One region of the Exiguobacterium sp. UBA3491 genome, then DNA from elsewhere that is predicted to be linked to it. Evidence: predicted binding sites of a transcription regulator. Region 1 holds the regulator's gene; the other holds the start of a gene.
The links. The regulator Rex, encoded in region 1, represses fermentation and respiration genes when NADH is low (regulators of the CRP and FNR family bind a similar motif). The targets are predictions, from matches to a motif close to TTGTGAAATATTTCACAA.
Positions count from the first base shown of each region.

Region 2: a site for Rex is predicted at 3,072-3,089, ahead of adhE (bifunctional acetaldehyde-CoA/alcohol dehydrogenase). Genes of this name have one in related genera too.

Region 1 is NZ_DFQK01000021.1:33,594-37,995, reverse strand. It holds gene B4F99_RS07130 (S8 family serine peptidase) at 1-862, opposite strand, end outside; tRNA gene B4F99_RS07125 (tRNA-Ala) at 1,085-1,160, opposite strand; gene tatC (twin-arginine translocase subunit TatC) at 1,265-2,044, opposite strand; gene B4F99_RS07115 (twin-arginine translocase TatA/TatE family subunit) at 2,052-2,249, opposite strand; gene B4F99_RS07110 (redox-sensing transcriptional repressor Rex) at 2,249-2,908, opposite strand; gene B4F99_RS07105 (ATP-binding cassette domain-containing protein) at 3,076-4,402, shown strand, end outside.
Region 2 is NZ_DFQK01000012.1:320,575-324,976, reverse strand. It holds gene B4F99_RS04725 (hypothetical protein) at 1-199, opposite strand, end outside; gene adhE (bifunctional acetaldehyde-CoA/alcohol dehydrogenase) at 392-2,986, opposite strand; gene B4F99_RS04715 (beta-class carbonic anhydrase) at 3,323-3,874, shown strand; gene B4F99_RS04710 (Na+/H+ antiporter family protein) at 4,189-4,402, shown strand, end outside.

The DNA.
Region 1 (4,402 bases):
GGAGCTGTGTTTCCGGCGCGACCCCTTTGATACCACCGTTTGCTTCATCGCCGTTTGCTCCGACCGTACCTGCGACGTGCATCCCGTGCATCGATGCCCCCGCACCTAAGTCACGGATTTCGCTGTCGTGATCGGCATAGTTATAGCCGTACGGTACTTTTTCCGTGAAATACTTTCCTTTTAAACCTTTTGTTTCTTTCGCACTATCGACCTTCGAAGAGGTTAAATCCACCTTTGTCTCTGGACTCAAGACCATGTCTTTGTGCGATGGATCAATCCCCGTATCGATGACCGCGACGACGGTTCCTTCCCCTTTAAAGCCATAGTCCTGCCACGTTTCCTTCGCATTGACCATGTCCTTGCTGTACAGCATGTCTGGCTTGGCACCTTTATCGACGGTTGGGCGCGCATATTCGTGCGCGATATGTACACTTTTGACTCCTTCGAGTTGTTTGATATCTTCGATGTCACCGAACTTCACTTCACCACTGAATCCATTGATGACGGTTGTGAAGCTTTCTTTATATGTAACAGGAATCGCCTTTTTAGCGATAGCTGACTTGACTGATTTTTGGACGCTGACGAGTCGATCCTTGATCGATTCCTTTTCGGCATTGCTCAATGTGCTATACCGCTTGTTTTGAGATTGGGCGATTTGAATCGCCGGTTTTTGTTCCATCTCGATGACGACTCGGACTTTATCCGATTGTTTGTAGTTCTTTTCTTGTCCCGATTTCTTCAGTGAGAGCGCCTGCGGTTTTTGACCCGTCGCTTTGTCTTGCGAGGACAGTGCACCTTGCGCACTGACTAGATTGGAAGACGTCATTAAGACGGCTGCCATAAGTGCAATCTTCTTCTTCATGCGTTCGTTTCCCCTTTTCTGTAAAACCATAGTAGTAATACTAATAAAACAGTTTAACGAAAATTCTGTATTTTTAGTTTAATGAAGTTAATGGAAATAAACAATTTATATTTGTCTATTTTTTTAATTTTTTTCTTTTTGGTGACATTTTATATTTGGAAGGAATTTAACTGGGAACATAAAAAAACTCCTCGAGCACTCGAGGAGTTGAACGTATGAACTTGGTGGAGACTATCGGGATCGAACCGACGACCTTTTGGCTGCCAGCCAAACGCTCTCCCAGCTGAGCTAAGCCCCCATGAATTATCTTTAGTATACGCATCGCTAACTGCTTTATCAATATAAACATAACGCTTTCATAAAAAAGAATTCCTCCCGAAATGGCTGGAAGGAATTCACGATTCATTTATTCAATTCACGCATCAAATCCGCCTGTCGTTCAAGCTCTGCCTGTTGCTCGAGGATCAAGACCTTTTTATACGTCCGCGCGGAAATCAAGATACTGATTTCATAGAGAACGAACAACGGCACTGAGATCATCAAGTGTGACGTCACGTCCGGCGGTGCGATCAATGCCGCAACGACGAACAGCGCGAAATACGCATATTTTCGATTCTTTCGCATGAAATATGGCGTCACAAGACCAAGGCGTGTCAGGAACATCGTCACGACCGGCAATTGGAAGAGAAGACCAAACGGCATCGTCAACCGGATCAAGAAACTGAAGTAGTTTTCGACCCCGATGACTTGCTCGATCCCCAATTCTTTCCCGAGATCCGTTGAGACTTCGAGCAAGAAGGGAAGCAACCAGAAATACGAGAAGGCTACACCAGCCAAAAATAGAAAGAAGATGACTGGAATATACGTCAGTGTTGCTTTTTGTTCCTTTTCATAAAGCCCTGGTCGGACGAATGCCCACAGTTGATACATCCAGAACGGTGACGCTAAAATCAGCGCGATGATGAACGCAAGATTCAAATACAACATTAAAGGATCGGCGACGTTGAAGGCATTTAATCCGATACCGAGCTCTTTTAAGTCCGCTTGCAGAAAACGGACGAGCGGTCGAACGAGCGGAAATGCGACAGCGAACAGGACGACGACGATGAGGAGCGACCAGACAATCCGCTTACGCAGTTCGTCTAGGTGCGACGTCATGCTTTGTTCTTGATCAACCGTCATGATTCAATCACTTCTCTTTCGGTTCGTCCTTTTTATCGTCGTCCATGATGCCGTTCGTGGCATTCTTGAACTCTTTCAATGTTTGACCGGCAGCACGACCGAATTCCGGCAACTTCTTCGGTCCGAAGATGATCAACGCGACGACAGCAATTAATCCGATACTCGCAGGTCCGATACCTAACGTGAGCGGGATAAGGTTTTCCATTATGATTTCACTCCTTCAGCTGATTGCGAATAATGCTTCATGAAATAAACTAACGACTGCAACTCGATCGATAAATCGATGTGATGAACCCGAACGCTCGCTGGCACGTTCAACCGTGCAGGCGTAAAGTTCAGAATGCCTGTCACACCATACTCGACTAACTCATCCGCTACTGACTGTGCGAACTGGGATGGAACCGTCAAGATGGCGACATCGACCTGATTCGCTTCGATTTGTTCTTTCATGTCCGAAACATGATAGATTGGAACGTCATGCGTCGTTGTTCCGACCTTCTCTTCGTCCGCATCAAACGCAACGACTATCCGAGTACTATTATTCTTTAAAAAGTTATAATTTGCAAACGCTGTTCCGAGATGACCGACCCCAATCAAGGCAACATTCGTCACCTCATCTTGATTCAAGGTTTTCCGGAAAAACGTTAAGAGATGTTGAACGTTATATCCATACCCCTTCTTCCCTAGTGCCCCAAAGTAGGAAAAATCGCGACGAATCGTTGCTGAATCAACCTTCACCGCCTCGCTTAACTCAGCAGAAGAGACGCGGAGCTTGCCTGAATTGTATAAACTTTGGATGAAGCGATAATATAGCGGCAACCGTTTTGCTGTCGCTTGTGGAATTTTTGTGTCTGATCCATTCATCCTGCAGTTCCCCCTTCGGCCACATCCATCGTGGCACCCAAATCTTTGCAAAAAGCTTTCTACTCTCCTTGATTGTAAACCACTTCACATAGAGTCACAAATAATATATTCCGCAGGACCTCGCGCTTTTGTTCGTGATAGACTAAAGGGTGGAAGGATGGATGGAAATGATACTCTTACAAGTCAACCAACTCTCGAAATCATTCGGCGTCGAGCCGATTTTAGAAAATATCAAATTGGAAGTACAAGAGCGCGACCGAATTGCGCTCGTCGGTCGAAATGGTGCCGGTAAATCAACCTTGCTCAAAATCATCGCTGGTGAACTCAGTCATGACTCGGGCGATATCATGAAAGGTAAAGATGTCAAAATCGGCTATCTCGCGCAAGACAGTGGTCTCGAATCGAATGAGACGATCTGGAACGAGATGCTGACCGTCTTTGAACATCTGCAAGAACAAGAACGGACACTGCGCCGGATGGAAATCGAGATGGGCATGGAGCACATCTTGAACGACCCGGTCGCTTACGATCGACTTCTGAAGACGTACGATCAAGCACAACATGACTTCTCAGAAGCAGGTGGTTATCAGTTCGAAGCGAATATTCGCTCCGTCCTGCACGGCATGCGCTTTTATCCAGACGATTACTCACGCCGGATCCAGACATTGTCCGGAGGTCAACGGACACGGCTCGCCTTAGCGAAGATGCTCCTGCAAGCACCAGAGCTTCTCATTCTCGATGAACCGACGAACCATCTGGATATCGATACGCTCGCTTGGCTTGAAAGTTACCTCGGTGGTTATCGTGGTGCCGTTCTGATCGTCTCGCACGATCGGTACTTCCTCGATCAAGTCGTCAATGTCGTCTATGAGCTCTCTCGTAATGTCTGTCGTAAGTTCACTGGGAACTATACGAAGTACCTCGAGCAAAAAGCGGCATTGTACGATCAAGAAATGAAACAGTTCGAACAGCAGCAAGAAGAAATCGCGAAGATGCAGGATTTCATTCAACGAAACATCGCTCGGGCGACAACGACAAAGCGTGCTCAAAGCGTTCGAAAACGGCTCGAGAAGGTCGACCGGCTCGACCGACCAGATGGAGATGAACGCAGTACGGTCCTCTCCTTCCCAATCGAAAAACAGAGCGGGAATGACGTTCTTCAAGTCAATCAATTGGCAATCGGTTACGAAGAAGCTGTCTCAAAAGACATCACGTTCCGCTTGCAACGCGGCGAATCACTGGCACTCGTCGGACCGAACGGAATCGGGAAGTCGACGCTCTTAAAAGTCCTCGTCGGTCGTTTACGTCCTCTCTTCGGTGATTTCCGTTTTGGCACCGGCGTCTCGATCGGGTATTACGATCAAGAGCAAGCAGAACTCAATGACCGGAATCGTGTCATCGATGAGATTTGGAACGAATGGCCACTGATGCGCGAACAAGAAGTCCGTTCTGTGCTCGGACAATTCCTGTTCAGCGGCGACGATGTCTTCAAGA
Region 2 (4,402 bases), on a different contig from region 1:
TGTCTGTCTCTTCCCATGTGATATCCGCCTGTTGCATCTGCTTCACGAGATCCTGATAGTCTGAGGATGAGGTGATTTGTGAAGTCAAAAATGCCATCACACCGTAGATGACACCGAAAAAGATGAGACCGATGAGGACGCCATACAGGACGTCCCAGACGGAAAACCGTCGTTGTTTCCTTTCTTGCCTTGACTCCATCCCATTTCCTCCTTTTTATGTCTGATGTTTGAATATTCCTGCTACAACGAAACCAAAAACATCAAATTCATTCAACAGCCATTATATCCCACTTTTTCTCTGACTGTCTCCACTGATTTCCAAAATAAAAACCGACCTCTCAGAGTGAGAAGCCGGTTGAACGATCTTTTGCCATAGTATTTTTTTCTCTATTTAGATGCCTTCGTATGCTTGTTCCATGATCGTCCGTAACTCAGCGACAAGCGGCATCTTCGGATTCGCTGTCGTACATTGATCTTCGAAGGCATCGACTGCCATCTTTTCGAGTTTTGCCTCGAAGTCTGCTTTTTGAATGCCTTGTGCCTTGAATGACATCTTGATGTTGAGACGTTGTCCAAGATCAGCAACGGCTTGAATAAGTGATTCGACCCCTTGTTCTGTCGTTGCTGCCGGAAGACCGAGGTAACGTGCGATGTCGGCATACCGTTCATCGGCGACGAATGATTCGTATTTTGGGAATGCTGCCAGTTTCGTTGGGCGTGACGCATTATAACGAATGACGTGTGGCATCAGGATCGCGTTCGTCCGTCCGTGTGGTGTGTGGAATTCCCCACCGATTTTGTGCGCGATCGAGTGGTTGATTCCGAGGAAGGCGTTCGCGAAAGCCATCCCTGCCATCGTTGACGCATTGTGCACTTTTTCCCGAGCTTCTGCGTCAGATCCGTTCTCGTACGCTCGTGGCAAGTAGTCAAAGATCATCTTGATTGCTTTAAGTGCCAGTCCATCCGTGTAGTCGTTCGCAAGGACCGATACGTATGCTTCTGTTGCGTGTGTCAAGACATCCATTCCGGTATCAGCAGTAATCGAAGCCGGTACAGTCATGACGAATTCCGGATCAACGATCGCGACGTCGGGTGTCAAGGCATAGTCAGCAATCGGGTATTTGACGTTTTTCTCTTTATCCGTGATGACGGTGAACGGTGTCACTTCTGAACCCGTACCCGATGTCGTCGGAATCGCGACGAACTTCGCTTGACGACCGAGTGTCGGGAATTTGTAGGCACGCTTACGGATATCCAGGAATTTTTGACGCAAGTTTGAGAACGTTTCGTTCGGCTGTTCATAGAAGAGCCACATTCCTTTTGCAGCATCCATCGCTGACCCACCACCAAGAGCGATGATCAAGTCGGGTTTGAAGTCACGCATGGCTTGGGCACCTGTCTGAACAGTCGTCACCGATGGATCTGGTTCGACTTGGTCGAAGATTCGGTAACTGACGGACTGTGGCAAGTTTTGAATCACTTTATCGGCATAACCGAACTGTACCATCGTTGGATCGGTGACAATCATGACGCGTGAGACGTCAGTCATTGACCGGAGGTACTGAACGGAGTTCTTTTCGAAGTAGATTTTTTCTGGTACCTTGAACCATTGCATGTTCACGCGTCGTCTCGCCACCTTCTTGACGTTGAGTAAGTGTTTCGCAGTCACGTTCTCAGAAACAGAGTTTTTCCCATATGAGCCGCAACCGAGTGTTAGTGATGGTGTCAACTCGTTATAAAGATCACCGATTCCGCCATGAGCAGATGGACTGTTGACGAGAATCCGGCAGGCTTTCATGCGGAGTCCGAACGCTGTCATCAAATCATCGTTCGTCGTATGAATGACGGCGGTATGACCGAGACCCCCGATTTCAAGCATCTGTTCAGCAATCGTAAACGCTTCTTCGGTGGATGCGACACGGTACGCACCGAGGACGGGACTGAGTTTTTCATGAGACAGTGGTTCTGCTGCTCCAACGTGCTCGAGTTCCGCGACGAGCATGACCGTCGTTTCCGGAACGTCGATCCCGGCTCGTTCTGCAATCCATGTCGCAGGTTTCCCGACGATGTCCGCGTTGACGGCACATGTATCAGTTTTAATGACGAGTGATTCGAGACGCTGTTTTTCTTCCGGTGTACAGAAGTAACAACCGAGTGCTTCCATTTCTGCACGGACCGTTGCATATATTTCTTGGTCAACGATGACGGCTTGTTCAGATGCACAGATCATCCCGTTATCAAACGTTTTTGAAAGAACGAGATCGCTGACTGCCCGTTTGACTTTTGCTGACTGTTCAATGTAGCAAGGAACGTTCCCTGGTCCAACACCGAGTGCCGGCTTACCTGTTGAATATGCTGATTTGACCATTCCTGCTCCACCTGTCGCAAGGACCATGGCGATGTTTTCGTGGTTCATCAAGACTTTCGTTGCTTCAAGTGATGGTTCTTCGACCCATTGAATGCAGTCTTTTGGTGCCCCTGCTTTGATGGCTGCGTCGCGGAGTGTTTTCGCCGCTTCGACGGAACACCGTTGTGCCGACGGGTGGAACGCGAAGACGATCGGGTTGCGGGTCTTGATCGCAATCAGTGCTTTGAACATCGTCGTCGATGTCGGGTTCGTGACTGGTGTGACACCACAGACGACACCGACCGGTTCAGCGATATACGTGATGCCGTTTTGTACATCTTCTTCTAAAATCCCGACCGTTTTTTCATGACGTAGACTGTTGTAGATGTATTCTGTCGCAAATATATTTTTAATCATCTTATCTTCAAAGACACCGCGACCTGTCTCTTCTGTTGCGAGACGAGCGAGTTCGACGTGCCGTTCAAGTCCGGCAAGTGCCATATCACGGACGATCGTATCGATTTTTTCTTGATCGAATGTCAATAACTCCTGTAATGCACGTTGTCCTTTTTCAACGATTTGTCCAATTGCTTGTTCGACCGGCGTTGCCGTCGATTTTGTTTTTTCTTTCACAGCCATGAGTGGTTTCCTCCCTGTCGTGGAACGAATCTGAGTTTGATTTGCCAACCATTATGTCAGGAATGCCAAGCTGTTTTTCAATAGTTTGTGCTTTCCTTCACAAATTAATCATAACTCCTTTTTCCTGCTTTGTGCATGACCATCCTGTGAATTCCCTCACATCCTTGGTAACGTTTACATCTATTGCGGATTCTCCTTTTTCATCGTTTTGCTTCATGTACATGGATGTGTGCGATTTGTCACACCTTGCGTTTTCCTGACTTGATAGCCGTTTCATCATCTTGTATTCTGATATGGGGTACATATTAAGAGCTACCACTAAAGGAGGACACTTCAATGTCAGTTGTACAGGAAATGCTAGCCTTCAACGAGCGATTCGTCGCCGAAAAACAGTATGAGCAGTTCGTCTCGGATAAGTTCCCGGATAAAAAGGTCGTCATCCTGACATGTATGGATGCCCGCCTAACAGAACTTCTTCCACACGCACTCGGCCTAAAAAACGGGGATGCGAAGATCATCAAAAATGCCGGTGCTATCCTATCGCACCCATTCGGTTCCGTCATGCGCTCGATTCTCGTCGCGTTGTATGCCCTTGGCGCTGAAGAAGTCGTCGTCATCGGTCACCACGATTGCGGCATGAGCACGATTGATCCTAAACACATGATCAGCGAAATGAAGGATCGAGGTATCGACCAACAGATTCTTCACACGCTTGAAGTATCAGGTGTTGATTTGAACCAATGGTTACGTGGCTTTACGTCAGTTCAGGAGAGTGTCGCTCACTCCGTCAGCCTCGTGAAGAACCACCCATTACTGCCACCTGGTACGAATGTCCATGGACTCGTCATCGACCCAGGGACCGGTAAACTCGACGTCGTCGATTGCTGATTGCTCTCTTATAGAAGAAACTCAAATAGATTCGGGATATTCTACTCCGTCTTAAATTAAAGATGATGTGCCATTTTCTCGTAATGGAGAAGGATGGCACATTTTTTTGTGTAAGCCATTTTCAGTGATCTATATGCTTTTCCCTTCATGCTTCCAGGTATTAAAAAATATGACTTTTATACAAAGCTAGAAAGCCTATCGTGAAGTCATTTAATACGAGGTCAGACTTTTATCCTTGACAGTGTTTCAACATGGCTGTAAGATACTTTAGTATAGTGCAGTGATAACAAAAGAAAGTGTGGTTTTATCGAATGATTAACGCCGTATTGTTTGCCGTCTTTTTACTATTCATCTTAGCGATCTTCCGCGTCCACATCGTGCTCGCGATGGTCATCAGTGCGTTCGCCGGCGGTCTCGTCGGCGGTCTTGATTTAACGAAAACAACCGAAGCGTTCGCGGGTGGTCTTGGCGACGGAGCCGAAATCGCTCTTAGCTACGCAATGCTTGGTGCGTTTGCCGTCGCCCTCT